DNA from 2 places in the Micromonospora sp. WMMD708 genome. Region 1 is predicted to be linked to the other one. Evidence: riboswitches for the same ligand, from Rfam matches in the RefSeq annotation. Region 1 holds a riboswitch; the other holds the start of a gene.
The links. Region 1 has a riboswitch for S-adenosylmethionine ahead of thrC (threonine synthase). Riboswitches for the same ligand answer to the same signal wherever they lie in the genome.
Positions count from the first base shown of each region.

Region 2: linked by a shared signal. The riboswitch ahead of ACN260_RS15030 (ABC transporter substrate-binding protein) and the one ahead of thrC (threonine synthase) in region 1 are both predicted to bind S-adenosylmethionine.

Region 1 covers NZ_CP186060.1:319,218-322,421, reverse strand. Annotated here, with positions in the region: gene thrC (threonine synthase) at 312-1,598, opposite strand; SAM riboswitch class I at 1,607-1,742, opposite strand; gene ACN260_RS01430 (hypothetical protein) at 2,054-2,773, shown strand; gene ACN260_RS01425 (DoxX family protein) at 2,817-3,204, opposite strand, start outside.
Region 2 covers NZ_CP186060.1:3,417,095-3,420,298, reverse strand. Annotated here, with positions in the region: gene ACN260_RS15035 (amino acid ABC transporter permease) at 1-509, opposite strand, end outside; gene ACN260_RS15030 (ABC transporter substrate-binding protein) at 552-1,448, opposite strand; gene ACN260_RS15025 (hypothetical protein) at 1,571-1,723, shown strand; SAM riboswitch class IV at 1,726-1,838, opposite strand; gene ACN260_RS15020 (winged helix-turn-helix transcriptional regulator) at 1,906-2,301, opposite strand; gene ACN260_RS15015 (SDR family oxidoreductase) at 2,422-3,204, shown strand, end outside.

The sequences.
Region 1 (3,204 bases):
CCCCCGGTTCACGTTGGTCGGGAGGGACGTTCGCACAACGCCTCCGGCGTTGGGTCGCAAGAACTTGAAAAGTCTCCGGCGAAAGCCCTCCCGCACGGAGCATCTTCCGCCGCCCGGTTCCTGCCGTCAAGTCCTCCCCGGCGGGTTTTCACCACCCACCGCGAAAACCCGGTCACCCAGAGATCCACTCGGGCCGTCCTGCGCCCATGATCGACACAGTGGGACCGAAGAGGCGGTATCCCGGCCGGCTGACACCGCAACCTGCGCCCCGATGGGTCGACCACCCTGCACGGACCGGGGGCGCGCACGTGTCAGGAGAGGAGACCGGCGTCGCGGGCGGCCCGCAGGGACGGCTTGATCCGGTGGGTGGGGCCCACCTGACCGGCGACCGCGTCGATGGTCTTCAGTCCTTCCCCGGTGTTGAAGACGACAGTCTCCGCGGTCGGGTCGAGCCGGCCGGACTCGACGAGCTTGCGCAGTACCGCCACGGTCACCCCGCCGGCCGTCTCGGCGAAGACGCCCGTGGTACGGGCCAGCAGCCGGATGCCGGCGCGGATCTCGTCGTCGTCGACGTACTCCATCCAGCCGCCGGTACGCCGCACGGCCTCCAGGGCGTACAGGCCGGCGGCGGGGTCGCCGATGTTGAGGGACTTGGCGATGCCGGTCGGCCGGACCGGGGTGATGGTGTCGGTGTCGGCGTGCAGGGCGGCGGCGATCGGGTTGCAGCCGGCCGACTGGGCACCGAACACCCGCCAGCCCCCGGCCGGGGCCTCGACCAGGCCGATCTCGACCAGCTCGGTGAACGCCTTGTCGATCTTGGTGAGCAGTTCGCCGGAGGCCATCGGGATGACCACCTGGGCCGGGATGCGCCAGCCGAGCTGCTCGGCCACCTCGTACCCGAGGGTCTTGGACCCCTCGGCGTAGTAGGGCCGGACGTTGACGTTGACGAAGGCGGTGTCCTCGAACTCGTCGGTCTCCACCAGCTCGCCGCAGAGCCGGTTCACGTCGTCGTACGAGCCGTCGATGGCGACCAGGTCGCCACCGTAGACGGCGGTGGTGATCACCTTGCCCTGCTCCAGGTCGCCCGGGATGAAGACCACCGAGGGGGCGCCGGCGCGGGCCGCGTGGGCGGCCACCGAGTTGGCCAGGTTGCCGGTCGAGGCGCAGGCGAACCGCTCGAAGCCGAGCGCCTTCGCGGCGGTGAGCGCCACCGAGACCACCCGGTCCTTGAACGAGTGGGTCGGGTTGGCGCTGTCGTCCTTGACCCACAGCGGCGCGCTGATGCCCAGCTCGGCGGCGAGGTGGGGCGCCGCCACCAGCGGGGTCAGCCCCGGGTCCAGGGTGACCCGGGTGGCCGGGTCCTGACCGGCGGGCAGGAGGGCGGCGTACCGCCAGATGTTCTGCGGGCCGGCCTCGATCTGCTCGCGGGTGACGCGCGCCAGCGCGGCGGCGTCGTAGTCGACCTCCAGCGGGCCGAAACACTCGTAACAGGCATGCTGCGCGGCGAGCGGGTAGCGGGCGGAGCAGGCGCGGCAGACCAGGGCGCGGGCGGGGCTGGCGGCGGTGTCGATACCGGGGGCGGCGAGCGTCGACGTCATGTCGATTCCTCTCATCTTTCCCCGCATCGCACCCTGCGGCGGGGACGGAATTGGCACCTGCCCCGCCGGACGCTCAGCGATGAGCGCGCGGGGTGGTTGCCGGGGCGTCGTCGGGCCGTATCCCTCAGCCCCTCTGGATGAGGTATGCAGTTGTGGGACCGAGTCTAGGCAGCTTCGCGGCCATCGCCCAGCCCGCTTCCCACGGTGTGAACCATGGCGTCGGCCACCCCGCCGCCGGGCACCGACCGGACACCCCGGTCGGCACCGATGTTTCGGGGAAGTTTCCAGCTCAACACGTCCGTGAGCACCGGGTGGAGAAACCCGTACGCGACCCCCCGGTCGGCCCCTGACCGCGCTCCGACAGGCCGACCCTGGCGGGCCATGGAGCCGATGACCGGCATTGCCATCGATAAGTACGGTGCGGGTCATCTGATGTCGAGAGAGGACCCCCGGCAATGCGACGGATACCGTTGAGCCTCACCAGCCTCGCCCTGGTCTGCCTGCTCACCGCGTGCGGGGGTGAGCAGGGCACGACGGACGGGGCGGCGCCCACGGTCGGCCCGTCCACCGAGCCCTCCACCGCCTCTGTGCTGAACGCGGCCACGGCCGAGCCGACGCCCACCGGGGTCGAGCCGACCCAGCAGAAGAAGAGCACCCCCACCACCGCCCCGGCGGTCGCCACCACCCCCCCGGCACCGACGGTCAAGGCCCCGCTGACCTGCGCCCATCTGGCGGGTGCCAAGCTCGGCAGCAGCAAGACGCCCTACAACGGCTATCCGGACTACCTGCCGTTGACCGAGGGGCAGTGGTCGGGCGAGGACGGCGCCACCGTGACGCTCCAGAAGCCCTGCGGCATCGGCGACCTCGACGGTGACGGCGCGGACGACGCGGTCGGTGTGGTCGCGCTCAATTCCGGGGGCAGCGGCACCTTCTACACCGTCGCGGTGTGGCGCAACAACGGCGGCCTGCCGGTGTTCCGGGCGCTGACCGACCTCGGCGACCGGACCCCGGTCGTGTCGGTGAGCGTGGCCGGGCGGCGGGCCACCGTGGTCTGGTTGACCCGCAGCCCCAACCGGGGCATGGCCGAGCTGGACATCAAGCGCACCTCGGTCTACAAGCTCACCGGCAGCACCCTCGCCGAGGTGAGCCACACCGACGCCCCCTACAACCCCTGACCGGCCGCGTCGCCGGGACGGCCCGGCGACGCGGGTCGGTATGTCAGACCGGCACCGAGGCGGGCTCGGAGGCCGGCGTCGCCGGGGCGTCGGAGCGCCGGCGGCCGAGCAGCGTGTCGAGCGCCCAGGCACCCGGGCCGAGGACCGCGATCAGCAGGAACGACCAGCAGAACAGCGCGGACAGCTCACCGCCGTTGCGCAGTGGCAGCAGGCCCTCCGGCTGGTGCACCACGAAGTAGGCGTACGCCATCGAGCCGGACGCGAGCAGCGCCGCGGGCCGGGTGAAGAGACCGGCAAGCACCAGCGCGCCACAGACCAGCTGGATCAGCGCGGCCCACCAGCCCGGCCAGGTGCCGAGCGGGACAGCCTTGCCGGTCACCGGGTTGCCGCCGAACAACCCGAAGACCGACGACAGGCCGTGCAGCATGAAC
Region 2 (3,204 bases), 3.1 Mb from region 1:
ATCAGCGCGATCAGCTGGTTCACCCAGGCCGGCAGCACCCGGCGTATCCCCTGCGGGACGATGACCAGGCGCATCGCCTCACCCCAGGAGAACCCGAGCGCTCGGGCCCCCTCCAGCTGCGCCGCCTCGACGCTCTGGATGCCGGAGCGGAAGATCTCCCCGATGTACGCCGCGGCGATCAGCGACAGCGCCAGGATGCCCAGCGGGTACGGGTTGGGGCCCCACACCTGCATGCCGAGCGGGGCCAGGCCGACGCCGATCAGCAGGATGGTGGCGGCGGCCGGCAGACCCCGGAACACGTCGGTGTAGACCCGGGCCGGCCCCCGCAGCCAGCGGGTACGGGAGATGCCCGCCACGGCCAGCGCCATGCCCAGCACCGAGCCGAGCAGGGCGGCGGAGACCGCCAGGATCAGCGTGTTGGGCAGCCCGACGGTCAGCATCTCGGGCAGCGCCTCGCGCATGGAGTCCCAGTCGAAGAAGGTCTCCCACAGGGTGCTCAACGGATCCATCGTGTTTCTCCCACCGCCCCGCTCGCTGGTCTGGTCGTACCGTCAGGAGGTGGCCGACGCCGACGGCGTCGCCGCGCCCGGGGCGGTGACGTCGCCGCTGCCGGGGGTGAAGCCTTCCGGGATCGGCCGACCCGGGTAGTACTGCTCCTGGAGGCGGGTCCAGGTGCCGTCGGCGATCACCTCGTCGAGGCCCTTGTCCAGCGCCTCGCGTAGGGCGTCGTTGCCCTTGGCGACGGCGTACGCGGTGGGGGCCGGGCTCAGTTCGGTGGCCGCCACCGTGATCTTGCCGTTGCTGTCGGCGGCGGACTTCTCGCCGATCTCGGCGGGGGCGATCCAGGCGTCGGCGGTACCGGCCTTGAGCTGGTTGATCGCCCCGTTGTAGTCGGGCACCCGCACCGGGTCGAGCTTGCGCGAGGTGGCGTAGTCGTCCTGCACGGTGCCCTGCACGACCACCACCCGCTTGCCCGCGAGCTGGTCGAAGCCGGTGAGCGGGGAGCCGGCCGGCACGTCCAGGCCGAAGTAGCCGAAGTCGTAGCCGTTGCCGAAGTCGACGGTCTTCTTCCGCGCCTCGGTGACGGTGATCGAGGAACTGCCGACGTCGAACTTGCGGTTGTTGACCTGGGAGAGCAGCGCCGAGAAGTCGGTGCCGACGAACTCGACCTTCAGCCCGACCTTGCCGGCGACGGCGACGAGCAGGTCGTTGTCGAAGCCGGTGAACCTGCCGTCCTTGAGGTAGACGTTCGGTGGGGCGTCGGTGAGCGTGCCGGCGCGCAGCACACCGGGTTGGAGCAGGCCGTACGGGTTGTCGGCCGGCTCGGAGCCGCCGCCGCAGGCGGTCAGCGCGGTGCCGGCGAGCAGGGCGGCGACGCCGAGCGCGGCGACCCGCTTCCACGCGGCGCGGGGCAGTCGGGGGGCGGGCAGGGCAGGAAGGAATCGCACGGGTGTCTCCGGAGGTGGTCGGGCGGCGGCGGACGCGCGCCGCCGACGGGATGCCCACCGGGCATCCCGCTCGAGGTGTCACGGGAAGAGGGGTTCGACTAGCGGCGGCGACAGGAGTCGCTGTGCACCCGCATGAGGTCGACATGCCGCCGCCTGACCAGCCGGACGCCGACGGACCGTACGCCGGGTCGGGTCACGGCGGTGACGCCGCCACCGGGTGGGGCGGGTGGTTGGTACGACACGGCTTCTCCCTGATCGGTGTCGACCTGGGGTGACCAGGCCACGCTTGCACCGGGTCGTTCACCGGTGCCTGGTCCTCACCCGGAGCACCCCACCGTGGCGGAGGGTTGCCGGCCAGCGAGCCGGGGCTTGACGCTGGCGCTCATGACCTGCCCGAAATCTAGCAGCAGCGCCCCGCCGGTCGTCCACCCGTTATGACGGCCCTCACGTCCGCCCCTTACCGTCGGGCGGCCCGCGTGGTGGCCGGCGGGCGGCGCACCACCTCGGCGTCGTAGCGGACCCGGGCCGCCTGCACCTCGGCCAGGTGGGTGGTGGCCCAGGCTTCCAGGCCGGAGACCAGGTCGAGCAGGCTGCGGCCCAGGTCGGTGAGGGCGTAGTCGACCCGGGGCGGGACGCTGGCGTGCACGGTGCGGGTGACCAGGCCGTCGCGTTCCAGCCCGCGCAGGGTCTGGGTGAGCATCTTCTGGCTGATCCCGTCGATGTGCCCGGCCAGTTCGCCGTAGCGGCGTCCGCCGCCGGCGAGGGCGAGCACGACCAGCACGCTCCACCGGTCGCCGATCCGGTCGATGACCTGCCGGCTGCCGCAGTCGCGCTGGAACGGGTCGGGTCGCATCAGCTTACTCTCCATCAGTGCGTCACAAACTTCAAGGTGCCTACTCTCTGCCGGGAAGTATCGGCTCCCACCTGCGTGTTGGCCAGTACGACAAGAGAACGCCACCCGAAGGAGAGCGCCATGTCCGTCGTCGTCACCGGGGCCACCGGCCAGCTGGGCCGCCTGATCGTCGAATCCCTGCTGCGCCGGGGCGTACCCGCCGGGCAGATCGTGGCCCTCGGCCGCTCCGTGGACCGGCTCGCCGACCTCGCCGACCGGGGCGTCGTGGTGCGGGCGGCCGACTACACCGACCCCGAGTCGCTGCGCGCCGCCTTCGCCGACGCCGAGAAGCTGATGTTCGTCTCCGGCAGTGAGGTCGGCCAGCGGGTGCCCCAGCACCACAACGTGATCGAGGCCGCCCGACAGGCCGGCGTCGGTCTGGTCGTCTACACCAGCATCGCCCACGCCGACACCTCCGACCTGCTGCTGGCCACCGAACACCGGGCCACCGAGGAGGAACTGCGCGCCTCCGGGCTGCCGTACGTGCTGCTGCGCAACAGCTGGTACCTGGAGAACTACACAGGTCAGCTGCCCGGCTACCTGGCCCACGGGGTCGCCGGGTCGGCCGGCGACGGCCGGGTCAGCGCCGCCACCCGGGCCGACTACGCCGAGGCCGCCGCCGAGGTGCTCACCACCGACGGACACGCCGGTCAGGTCTACGAACTGGGCGGTGAGGCGTTCACCATGACCGAGTTGGCCGCCGAGGTGTCCCGCCAGAGTGGACGCGACGTAAGCTACACCGACCTGCCGGTGCCGGCGTACACCGAACTGCTCGTCTCCGCCGGGCTGCCCGAGCCCTACGCCGCCACCCTGGCCGACGCCGACCGGGGCATCGCCCACGGGGCGTTGTACGTGCCGGTGGAG